Regions from separate parts of the Brenneria izadpanahii genome, predicted to be linked through region 1. Evidence: riboswitches for the same ligand, from Rfam matches in the RefSeq annotation. Region 1 holds a riboswitch; each other region holds the start of a gene.
The links. A riboswitch is a leader RNA that binds a small molecule or an ion and turns the genes downstream of it on or off. The one in region 1 is predicted to bind thiamine pyrophosphate.
Positions count from the first base shown of each region.

Region 2: linked by a shared signal. The riboswitch ahead of thiC (phosphomethylpyrimidine synthase ThiC) and the one ahead of thiB (thiamine ABC transporter substrate binding subunit) in region 1 are both predicted to bind thiamine pyrophosphate.
Region 3: linked by a shared signal. The riboswitch ahead of thiM (hydroxyethylthiazole kinase) and the one ahead of thiB (thiamine ABC transporter substrate binding subunit) in region 1 are both predicted to bind thiamine pyrophosphate.

Region 1 covers NZ_CP050854.1:781,126-785,289, reverse strand. Annotated here, with positions in the region: gene phnE (phosphonate ABC transporter, permease protein PhnE) at 1-107, shown strand, start outside; gene sgrT (glucose uptake inhibitor SgrT) at 207-371, opposite strand; gene sgrR (HTH-type transcriptional regulator SgrR) at 462-2,120, shown strand; TPP riboswitch at 2,163-2,281, shown strand; gene thiB (thiamine ABC transporter substrate binding subunit) at 2,376-3,362, shown strand; gene thiP (thiamine/thiamine pyrophosphate ABC transporter permease ThiP) at 3,338-4,164, shown strand, end outside.
Region 2 covers NZ_CP050854.1:4,982,572-4,986,735, reverse strand. Annotated here, with positions in the region: gene thiC (phosphomethylpyrimidine synthase ThiC) at 1-1,798, opposite strand, end outside; TPP riboswitch at 1,912-2,053, opposite strand; gene rsd (sigma D regulator) at 2,207-2,671, opposite strand; gene nudC (NAD(+) diphosphatase) at 2,776-3,603, shown strand; gene hemE (uroporphyrinogen decarboxylase) at 3,615-4,164, shown strand, end outside.
Region 3 covers NZ_CP050854.1:1,455,536-1,459,699, reverse strand. Annotated here, with positions in the region: gene fbaB (class I fructose-bisphosphate aldolase) at 1-157, shown strand, start outside; gene thiD (bifunctional hydroxymethylpyrimidine kinase/phosphomethylpyrimidine kinase) at 362-1,168, opposite strand; gene thiM (hydroxyethylthiazole kinase) at 1,165-1,959, opposite strand; TPP riboswitch at 2,000-2,095, opposite strand; gene HC231_RS06505 (LysR family transcriptional regulator) at 2,194-3,132, opposite strand; gene HC231_RS06500 (adenine deaminase) at 3,264-4,164, shown strand, end outside.

The DNA of each region.
Region 1 (4,164 bases):
TCAATATGCTGGCATGGCCGCAAATCACGATAATATTTCTGGTGATTCTGCTGACCGTCGTGGTGTCGGAATGGGTGTCGGCGGTGGTAAGAAAGGCCATAACCTGAACGGACGAAGCCTGAGGCGAAAAAAAAGCCAGCGGAAAGTTTCGCTGGCTGGTGAAATAGCACCATTACTCAGAATGTTTGTCTACCCGGAACCTGGTGTTATATCCAGTGGCGGTACTCTTCTTCCGACATATCTTCTATTTGCCACTGCGTAGCCTGCTGCAATAGTTCGATTCGCTGCCGCGCGGACACGCCGCGCAACCATTTGGCTTTGGTCGTAGAAAGATAGGTCTGATAGAACCGATACAATGATGAAACTTTCATAATCCACCTCCCCGCTTTCATTGAATGAAAGTATCAACGTAATATAAGGAAAGATAAATTGATGACTTTAGCGCCGGGAGTTCCTCTTTTATGTCTTCATCTCGTCTGCAACAACAGTTCATTCGCCTGTGGCAGCGCTATCAAGGGCAGACCACCGAAACGACGCTGCAAGAGCTGGCTGGGGTATTAAGCTGTTCTCGCCGCCATATCCGCTCGCTGCTCGGCGCCATGCAAAAACAAGGGTGGCTTATCTGGCAGGCGGAGGCCGGTCGGAGTAAGCGCTCACAACTGACCTTTATTTACACCGGGCTGGCGCTGCAGCAGCAGCGGGCCGAAGATCTGCTGGAGCAGGACCGCATCGACCAACTGGTACAACTGGTGGGCGATAAGGAAACCGTACGGCAGATGCTGCTTTCGCATCTTGGCCGCAGCTTTCGTCAGGGCAAACATATCCTGCGTATTCTTTATTATCGCCCGCTGCGCAATCTGCTGCCGGGCTCGGCGCTGCGCCGTTCGGAAATGCATATTGCCCGCCAGATATTCAGCGCGCTGACCAACATAAATGAGGAAAACGGGGAACTAAAACCCGATTTAGCCCATCACTGGCAAATGTTGTCGCCGCTGCACTGGCGGTTTTATCTGCGCCCTTCCATTCGTTTTCACCACGGACGGGAACTCACTATGGCGGATGTCATCACCTCGCTTACCCGGCTCACCGAATTCCCGCTGTTTTCGCATATTGAGAAGGTGACTTCCCCTATGCCGTTTGTGATTGATGTCCGCCTGAGCAGCCCCGACGACTGGTTGCCCTGGCTGCTCGGCAGCGTTCCGGCGATGATTCTGCCTGAGGAGTGGCGAACCCTGCCCGATTTCGCCAGGCAGCCTATCGGAACCGGTCCTTACGCGGTAACGCGCAACAACGATAATCAATTAAAAATCAAAGCGTTCGATGACTATTTCGGCTATCGGGCGCTGATTGACGAGGTCAACATCTGGGTTATTCCCGACGCAACCGAGATGTATCCCTGCTCCTTGCATCTGGAATCGGATGATTCATCTCATAACCAGTTGGAAAGCCGCATGGAGGAAGGCTGCTATTTCCTGCTGTTTGACACCCGCTCGGCGCAGGCTAGCCGGCTGGAGGTGCGCCGCTGGCTGTGCCAGATATTCAATCCGATCGCCCTGCTCCGTCATACGGATGTTTCGCATCAGCGCGACTGGTCGCCAGCCTACGGCCTGCTCCCGCGCTGGCATCACCGCGGCCATGTCGACGCCCAGGAGAAGCCCCAGGATCTGCGGCGCATTACCCTGACGCTCTACCGGGAACACCCTGAATATCAGGTAATTGGCGACCTTATGAAAAAGGTGCTGGCGGAACAAGGCGTGCAGCTCGAGTTACAGAGGGTCAGTTACGAAGAGTGGTATCGGGGCGAAGCGGAAAGCGATATCTGGCTGTGCAGCAACAACTGCTACCTGCCGCTGGAGTTCTCGCTGTTCGCCATATTTTACGAGCAACCGCTGATCCAGCATTGCCTTAATGAAGATCTGCATGAGGACGCCGGCCTGTGGCGCAGCAAAGCGCTGCCGATAGCGGAATGGAGTGAAAAACTTATCGGCAGTTGTCAGTTACATCCGCTGTTTCACAACTGGCTGCAACTTCAGGGGCAACGCAGTATGCGAGGCATCCGTATGAACACCCTGGGGTGGTTTGACTTTAAGTCCGCCTGGTTCGCGCCGCCGGAAAACTAAGCGTCTCACTTTCGCCGCCTGCCATAAGTCTTTACAATAGGGGCGTTCTCAACGGGGTGCGGAAAACGTTTAACGCCTACGCGACACGTTTTTCGCTGAGAAAATACCCGTCGAACCTGATCCGGTTAATACCGGCGAAGGGATTTGGGAGTGTTTATCGCTGACTCAAAGACCTTTGCCACCCTATGATGACAGGAGTGCAAAGTGTTAAATATCACATTACTCAAACAACCGTTATTCAAACGTTCAGCGTCAATCCTGCAAAAAATCCTTCCCTGCCTGTTGCTGGTGTCGGCTTCCTCATTCGCCAAACCGGCGCTTACGGTTTACACCTATGATTCTTTCGCTTCCGAATGGGGGCCTGGGCCGGTTATTAAAACGGCGTTTGAAAAAGAGTGCGGCTGCGAGCTGAATTTTGTCGCCCTGGAAGACGGCGCCTCGCTGCTGAACCGTCTGCGAATGGAAGGGAAGAACAGCAAAGCGGATATCATTCTGGGGTTGGATAACAACCTGTTGCAGGCGGCGGAACAGACCGGATTATTCGCCAAACACAATCTGGATGCCAAAGCCGTCGTTGATGTCCCCGGCGGCTGGGACAATACGACGTTCGTTCCCTATGACTATGGCTACTTCGCATTCGTCTATGACAAAAACCGCCTGAAAAATCCGCCCAAAAGCCTGCATGAACTGGTCGACAGTACGGAGCCGTGGAAAATAATTTATCAGGATCCGCGCACCAGCACGCCGGGATTAGGGCTGCTGCTATGGATGCAGAAAGTATATGGCGACCAGGCTCCGCAGGCATGGCAAAAACTGGCTAAAAAAACGGTTACCGTGACCAAAGGCTGGAGCGAAGCCTATGGATTATTCCTGAAAGGCGAGGCCGATCTGGTGCTCAGCTACACCACATCTCCGGCATACCACATCATTGAAGAGAAGAAAGACAACTACGCCGCGGCAAACTTTAGCGAAGGACATTATCTGCAAATCGAAGTCGCCGGGCAGTTGGCGACCAGCAAAAATCCGGCGCTGGCGCAACGCTTTATGCAGTTCATCCTGACGCCCGCCTTCCAACAGGCGATCCCGACCACCAACTGGATGTATCCGGCGATCAAAACCGATCTGCCGGCCGGATTCGCCAGTCTCGCCCTTCCTGAGAAAACCTTGCAATACAGCGCGCAGCAGGTTGCGGAACAGAGAAATAACTGGATCCAGGCATGGCAACAAGCCGTCAGCCGTTAAGCGCCGGAAGTTTGTGGCCGGGATTGCTGGCCACCCTACTGTTGATCGCGGTAGCTGCGCTGGCCTTCGGCGCATTGTGGCTACAGGCGCCGGAGAACCAGTGGCGAATGCTCTGGCATGACGGCTATCTGTGGCATGTTATCCGTTTTACTTTCTGGCAGGCGTTTTTGTCCGCCCTGCTGTCCACCATGCCGGCGATTTTCCTTGCCAGGGCGCTTTACCGCAGACGCTTTCCCGGTCATCGCCTGCTATTGCGCTTATGCGCCATGACGCTGGTGCTGCCGGTTCTGGTGGCGGTTTTCGGCCTGTTGAGCATATATGGCCGTCAGGGATGGCTGGCGCATCTGCTGGGGATCTTTGGCCTGCCATACCATTTTTCACCCTATGGGCTGCAGGGCATTCTGCTGGCGCATATTTTTTTCAACCTGCCGCTGGCGACCCGCCTGCTGCTGCAATCGCTGGAAAACATCGCCACCGAACAGCGTCAGTTGGCGGCCCAACTGGGGATGAACGGCTGGCAGCATTTTCGTATTGTCGAATGGCCCTGGCTGCGCAGGCAGATCCCGCCGGTCGCCGCGCTTATTTTCATGCTCTGTTTCGCCAGCTTTGCCACCGTGCTATCGCTGGGCGGCGGACCGCGGGCGACCACCATCGAACTGGCGATCTACCAGGCGCTGAGCTTTGATTACGACCCGTCGCGCGCCGCGTTGCTGGCGCTGATTCAGATGACGTGCTGTCTTGGGCTGGTGCTGCTGAGCCAGCGGCTAGGCCGAGTGCTGCCGGTCGGCAGCACTCAGCAACT
Region 2 (4,164 bases), 1.1 Mb from region 1:
TTTTCATCGAACAGAACTTCGGTCCGCACATGGAGCAGAAGTGGGCAACCTTGCCGGACTCCTGCGGCAGCGTGGCATCGTGATAGGCGCGGGCGGTTTCGGGATCGAGCGACAGATTGAACTGATCTTCCCAGCGGAACTCGAAGCGCGCTTTGGACATGGCGTTATCGCGGATTTGCGCGCCGGGGTGGCCTTTAGCCAGATCGGCGGCATGGGCGGCGATTTTGTAGGTAATCAGCCCCTGCTTAACGTCTTCTTTGTCAGGCAGTCCGAGGTGCTCTTTAGGCGTGACGTAACAGAGCATGGCGCAGCCGAACCAGCCGATCATCGCCGCGCCGATGCCTGAGGTGAAATGGTCGTAACCGGGAGCGATATCGGTGGTCAGCGGCCCCAGCGTATAAAACGGCGCCTCATGGCAGTGCTCCAGCTCTTCGGTCATGTTGCGGCGGATCATCTGCATCGGCACATGGCCGGGGCCTTCGATCATCACCTGTACATCGTATTCCCAGGCAATTTTGGTCAGTTCGCCCAGCGTATACAATTCGGCAAACTGCGCTTCATCGTTGGCGTCCTGAATAGAGCCGGGACGCAGCCCATCCCCCAGCGACAGGGCAACGTCATAGGCTGCGCAAATTTCGCAGATATCGCGGAAATGCTCATACAGGAAGCTCTCTTTGTGGTGCGACAGGCACCATTTCGCCATGATTGAGCCGCCACGGGAGACGATGCCGGTCAGCCGTTTAGCGGTCATGGGGACGTAGCGCAGCAGCACGCCGGCGTGGATGGTGAAGTAATCAACGCCTTGTTCCGCCTGCTCCAGCAAAGTATCGCGGAACATTTCCCAATTTAGGTTTTCCGCCACGCCGTTAACTTTTTCCAGCGCCTGATAGATAGGTACGGTGCCAATCGGCACCGGGCTGTTGCGCAGAATCCACTCGCGGGTTTCATGAATATAACGCCCGGTGGAGAGATCCATTACGGTATCCGCTCCCCAGCGGGTGGACCACACCAGCTTTTCGACCTCTTCTTCGATGGAGGAGGTCACGGCGGAATTGCCGATGTTGGCGTTCACTTTCACCAGAAAGTTACGGCCGATGATCATCGGTTCGGATTCCGGGTGGTTAATGTTGGACGGAATGATGGCGCGGCCGGCCGCCACCTCCTGGCGTACAAACTCGGGGGTGATGTTCTCCGGTAAATTGGCGCCGAAGCTCTGGCCGGGATGCTGCTGACGCAGCACCTCGCCGCGAATGCGTTCGCGCCCCATGTTTTCGCGTATCGCGATGAATTCCATTTCCGGAGTGATGACGCCCTGACGGGCATAGTGCAGTTGGGTCACGCATTTTCCCGCTTTGGCGCGGAGCGGGCGGGGTAAGTGTTCGAAACGAAGATGGTCAAGACCGGCATCCGCCAGCCGCCGTTGGGTAAAGTCGGAACTGGCGCCGGGCAGGGTTTCCGTATCGCCGCGCTCGGCAATCCAACTTGTTCGCAGCCGGTTTAAGCCGACATGCACATTGGGATGTAAAGCCGGGTCGCCGTATGGGCCGGCGGTGTCATAAACGGGAATGGATTCATTGGCGACGTACTGCGGGTTATCTTTATTGCCGCCGATCAGCGTCGGGCTAAGCTGGATCTCGCGCATTGGGACGCGGATATCCTCACGTGAACCGGAGAGGTAAATACGCCGGGAATTGGGAAATGCCATGCCCTGCAACGTATCAATAAATTGCTGGGCGGCGGCGCGCTGCTGGCGGCGGCTGGTTTTTGGCGAATGGGGACGTGGTTTTTCTGTAGACATAGCAAGTTCCTGTAATGAGTAAAGGGAAAATTGCTTGTCTGGAGTTCGGAGGGAGTAATAACCGATTTGAATGCCGGAGAATAAACACGCTGCTGAATAATTGCGTTTGAACCGGACACATTACTCTTGTTCCCTTCGCGGGTCTTAACCCGATCAGGTTCCGCGGATCCCGAATTAACGGTCTCAGCCTGTGTGTTTCCATTGCCGGTTAAAAACCGGGAAAGGGAAACTCGCTAGGCACTCCGACAAGATAGCCCCACTATTAGCGGGCTGATTACAACAATGACACTGTAGGACGACAACCGGGACATGTCAAAGACTGCTTGTCTGGTCTGCGAGGAAACGCGGCGTTTTACTCATCAGACCGAGACTTTCAGCAGGAGGATGATAGGTTTATGATTGATCTCGTTATGGATTATCGCAAACCAGCCGGATCATTCTATCTTCCAGCGTAAAGCGTTCTTCCAGCGCTTCTCCAACGTTGGAGAGCGCTTGCTGGAATGCCATACAGTTGTCATGATCGACCGACGCCGCCAGATGGCGATCATAGAAGTCCATGATCTGTTGCGTATTGTCTTGTAAAGCGCAATCAAGCTTTGCAGACTGCGACAGCTTTTGTTCGCTTAGGGACGCGGCTTCCTGCAATATCCTTTCATACGCATGAAAGTGACCGGTTGAAAGATAATCGACCAGATTCTGGTGGAAGTCGTCCAGCGCCTTTTCATCAAGGCGTGTGTATGTGTCTTTGTTGGGCTTGATGCCAATCAGATGGTAGTAAGTAATCAGGAGCTGTTTACGCGCTTGTAGCCACTGGTCGATTAACGCATTATTGCCACCGACAAGTTCAGTCAGGCTTTGTAACTGGTTTAGCATTATTGGCTCCATGAATGGTAAAAATTAGCCGTTATTTATCAAGTTATCTAAATCATTCTAAATGGTAAAGAGCCAGTTAAGTGATAGTGGGGCAATAGAACGATATGGAACAAACGTTAAAAGGTGACGAAACAGGATGGTGGGTCGTCAGTCACTCGAATCAAATATGGCTTCCTCAGGGAGAATTACCGCAGGGAACGGCGGAAAATTGGTCGCTGCAAGGGGAGATCGCACGCCGGATCGGCGAATGGCAGGGGCAAACTGTATGGCTGGTTTGTAAGAACCGGGACGTCGGCATGGGCTCTGTGCGCCAACTTATCGATCAGGACGCCGGGCTTTTTCAAATGGCCGGACGGGGCGTGCAACTGGCGGAGTTTTATCGCGCCCATAAGTTTTGCGGCTACTGCGGCCATGAAATGGTACGCAGTAAAACCGAACTGGCCTGCCTGTGCCAGCACTGCAAGGAGCGTTATTACCCGCAGATTGCGCCGTGCATTATCGTGGCGATCCGCCGGGGGGATGAAATTTTACTGGCGCAGCATAATCGTCACCGTGGAAATATGTATACGGTGCTGGCCGGTTTCGTCGAGGTGGGCGAGACGCTGGAACAGACGGTGGCCCGCGAAGTGATGGAAGAGAGCCGTATTCAGATTAAGAACCTGCGTTATATCAGTTCTCAACCCTGGCCTTTCCCGCACTCCCTGATGATGGCTTTTATGGCCGACTATGCGGGGGGCGAAGTTCAACACGATCCTTCGGAATTGCGTGATGCAGGCTGGTTCCGCTATGACCGCCTTCCGCTGTTGCCGCCGCCGGGCACGGTGGCCCGCCGGTTGATTGAGGACACGGTGGCGCTGTGTCGCGCTTATCATGAGGATGGTAACGAACGTGTTACAATCGGCGGCGCAACTATGCGCCGGGATGACGACTAAAGGAAAAATAGATGACTGATCTGAAAAACGATCGCTACCTGCGGGCTTTGCTGCGCCAGCCCGTCGATGTAACGCCGGTGTGGATGATGCGTCAGGCGGGGCGTTATTTGCCGGAATATAAGGCGACGCGCGCCCAGGCCGGGGATTTCATGTCGCTATGCAAAAATGCGGAGCTGGCTTGCGAAGTCACGCTACAGCCTTTGCGGCGTTACGATCTTGATGCGGCGATCCTGTTTTCAGATATTCTGACCATTCCCGATGCGATGGGGCTGGGGCTCTATTTTGAAGCGGGCGAAGGTCCGCGCTTTCAGACCCCGATCGCCAGTCACGCCGATGTCGTTAACCTGCCGGTTCCCGATCCGGAACAAGAGTTGGCGTATGTGATGAATGCGGTGCGCACCATCCGTAAGAATCTTGCCGGCGCGGTGCCGCTGATCGGTTTTTCCGGTAGCCCCTGGACATTAGCCACCTATATGGTTGAGGGCGGCAGCAGTAAGGCGTTTACCATCATCAAAAAGATGATGTTCGCGCAACCGAAAACGCTGCATTTGTTGCTGGATA
Region 3 (4,164 bases), 670 kb from region 1:
ACAGGAATCCGTGCGTACCGCGGTGATCAATAAGCGCGCCGGCGGCATGGGCCTGATTCTCGGCCGCAAGGCATTCAAAAAATCAATGAAAGAAGGCGTGGCGCTGATCAACGCCGTGCAGGATACCTATCTTGATAAAAGTATAACCATCGCGTAATCCGTCAGGGATTGTCCGGCCGGCGGATTTTGCCGCTGCCGGGCAATCCCGTACGATAAAATTCAGGCTTGCGCCGTAATACCGCGCGCTTAAGGATCGAGTTATCTTTAGCGGCCCCGGCGCGCGGCTTCCTGCGAAAACCTCTCCGCCGTGTTGCCCCTAGTGAGCCGCATCAGGTTAACGCCGCGCGCTCTTCCCCCGAACTTACCACCAGGCATGAAAATGGTGCACCGGGCCAATCCCCTGCCCGACTTCCAGCGTATCGGCCTGCTCAAGCGCCTGTTGCAGATAATTTTTCGCCGCCGCGACCGTCGCCGGCCAATCAGCATAACGCGGCCGCAGGGCCGCCAGCGCCGCGGAGAGCGTGCAGCCGGTGCCATGCGTATGGCGGGTATCGACGCGCGGAGAGGTGAAGCGCTGCGGCGCCTGTCCCTGAAGGAACAGCCAGTCCGGGCTTTCATCCTCGCTTAAATGTCCGCCTTTCATCAATACCGCCTGACAGCCCATACCCAGCAGTTCCTGCCCCTGAGCGCGCATCTCCCGCTCATTGCCGGCCGGCGGACAGTCAAGCAGGGCAGCCGCTTCCGGTAAGTTAGGGGTAATCAGGGAGACATTAGGCAACAGCAACCGCCGAATCGACTCCACCGCGTCGGGCGATAACAGCGGATCGCCGCTTTTTGCCAGCATGACCGTATCCAGCACCACATAAGGTACGGCGTAGTGACGCAGACGCTCCGCCACCACGTCGACGATATCCGCCTGCGCCAGCATGCCGATCTTGGCGCTGTCGATACGCACGTCGCTCAGCACGGAATCCAACTGGGCCGCCACGAACGCCGGTTCAATCCGGTAAACAGACTGCACGCCGCGGGTATTCTGCGCCACCAGCGCGGTGATCACCGACGCGCCGTACGCCTCCAGCGCGGAGAACGTTTTTAAATCGGCCTGGATCCCCGCCCCGCCGCTGGGGTCGGTGCCGGCGATGGTTAATGCATTAATACGTTGTTTCATAACAGATCCTCCCCGCGCAGACAGTACAGCCGATCGAGAAAGGCCGGAATAAAGCCGCCCGGCCCCTGAGACTGCATGGCGGCCTGTTCTCCCGCCCGCGCCATAACGCGACAGGCCGTCGCCACATGTTGCAAACGGTCGCCCTCCAGCGCGCAGAAAGCGGCGACCACCGCGGATAACGCGCAACCGGTGCCCACCACGCGGGTCATGATTTTATCCCCGCCGCTGATCGCCCAGTCGCGGGAACCGTCCGTTACGTAGTCCACTTCGCCCGTCACCGCGACCACCGTAGAGAGACGATGAGCCAATTCGCGCGCGGCGGGCAGCGCGGTAAACGAGTCGTTGGCGCTGTCGACGCCGCGCCCCTGCGCGCTCAGCCCGGACAACGCCATGATTTCGGAAGCGTTTCCCCGAATGGCCGCCGGATTTAATTGCAGCAGTTCACGGGCGAATTCGGTACGAAACGTCAGCCCGCCGACCGCAACCGGATCGAGCACCCAGGGCGTACCGGAGCGATTGGCGCCGTTAACCGCCGCCAGCATGGCGTCGGCGCGATGGCGCTCCAGCGTTCCGACATTAATCAGCAGCGCATCGGCCAATGCGCTGAACTGCGCGGCTTCGGCGGGATCCACCACCATCGCGGGCGAAGCATTGAGCGCCAGTAAAACGTTAGCGGTAAATGATTGCACCACATCGTTGGTCAGACAGTGCACTAAAGGAGACAACGCATGGAATTGCGTTAACGACGCCGCCGCATGGGCGGCCGGTAAATCGACAGGTCGAGTGTTCATCATTCCCCCAACCGGCGTTTAAGAAGGCGGTAACCGGTTGGTTGGCATACCGGGACTTCCCTACGCTGGCATTATCCAGTTCAGGTCAACGGGTATTTCTCAGCCTTCACAAAGAAGGGCACCCCGAGTCGTTGAAAAATCATCAGATTTTACAGCAGGCATACGGCCTCGCCTCAGACAGAATACTGCCCGTCTAATGAGTTGTAAATGCAGGGCTGGAGTAACGGCGTTCGATCAAACGCCGGGACGCTGATTTCCCCCTGGACGCAGCGTCGCCAGCAGAAGCTGAAAACAGGATTCGATCAAATGCGGCAGAGGCTGAGGGCCGCGCATCAACGCCACGGTTCGCGTCAGCGCGGGTTGCTGTAATTGCACCACCGTCAGCTCCGCGTCCTGTAAATGCGTGGTGTAAAGTTGCGGCAGGATGGCCACCGCCAGTTTCGAGCGCACCAGTCCATACAGGGTTTCGATGTAATCGACCTGATAGCGGGTGCGCAGCGTAAGCCGGTTGCTCTCCGCCATCGCCGCGACCAGCCGCTGGATATTGCCTTTGGAAAATACCACGACATCGCGTCCCGTCAGCAGTTTCCACGGCAAATGCGCCGACTGCGCCAGAACGTCATCGCGGTGCAGGACGGCGACAAAGGGATCTTCCTGCAGGGAAAACACCTTTAACTCCGGCGGAACGGCGCTATCCAATGCGCCGATACCAAAATCGATTTGTCCTTTCAGCAATTGGGCGGTAAGCGAGTCATTGGTTTGATCGTGAAATTCCACTTTCAGGCGCGGAAACTGCTGCGCCAGCTTCGCCGGGATATCAGGAAACAGCAGAGAGCTAACGGAAGGAACCAGACCGATACGCACGGTGCCGTCGCCCCCGGCCTCGACAATCCGCCGCATATCCTGAAATGACCGCTGCGCGACGCTGAGCACCCTTTCCGCATGCGGCAGAATAGCCGCGCCAAGCTCCGTCAGGGTCACGGATGAAGCCGTGCGGTTAACCAGCTTGCCCCCAAGCACCGTTTCTATTTGCCGCAGCGCGCTGCTTAACGCCGGCTGGCTGATGGCGAGACGGTTGGCGGTTTCGGTAAAGTGACGCAGTTGCGCCAGCGTCACAAAATACTGCAACTGTTTTAAAGAAAGCGCGGGCAGGCGCAGCCAGGGTTCTGTCATGGTTCTGTTCGCTGTCGATATTTGCTTCAGGATAACCCTTTCTTATCAGGCGATAAATTTATTCAGCTAGGCAAACGTTTGCTACGTGCCTAGAGTATCGTCATTATTTGTTTGCCGGATAGTATTTATTCATGAGCGTTACAGCAGACACGCGCCGACGCGCGGTACTGGCCGCCAGGGGAGAATGCCCCTTCGATCTGTTGCTGACCCAGGCCAGGGTTGTCGATATGGCGACCGGGGAGATCCGCGATGCGGACGTCGGGATTGTCGGGGAACTGATCGCCAGCGTTCATCCGCGCGGCAGCCGCACTGACGCCGGGGAAATTCACGATCTTGCGAAGGCGTATCTCTCGCCCGGCTTGATGGACACCCACGTACATCTTGAAAGTTCGCACCTGCCGCCGGCGCGCTACGCCGAGATCGTACTGGCGCAAGGCACCACCGCGGTGTTTTGGGATCCGCATGAACTGGCCAATGTACTGGGCGTTGAAGGGGTGCGCTATGCCGTTGCCGCCAGCCGCGGCCTGCCGCTGCAGGTGATGGTCGCCGCGCCGTCGAGCGTGCCCTCCACGCCCGGACTGGAGATGTCCGGCGCCGACTTCGCCGGCGAAGAGATGGCGGTCATGCTCGGCTGGCCTGAGGTATCCGGCGTGGCGGAAGTGATGGACATGCACGGCGTACTACACGGCAGCGAACGCATGATGGAAATTCTTCATGCCGGCCTTGCCAGCGGTAAACTGATTGAAGGCCATGCGCGCGGTCTGCACGGCGCAGATTTACAGGCTTATCTGGCGGCGGGCGTCACTTCCGATCATGAACTGACTTCCGCCGACGACGCGCTGGAAAAGCTGCGCGCCGGGTTAACCCTCGAAATACGCGGTTCTCATCCCTATCTGTTGCCTGATATCGTCGCGGCGCTGAAAACCCTGCCGCATCTGTCGTCGCAAATTACCGTCTGCACCGATGATGTTCCGCCCGACATGCTGTTGGAAAAAGGCGGCGTTATCGCCCTGCTCAACTTGCTGATTGAAC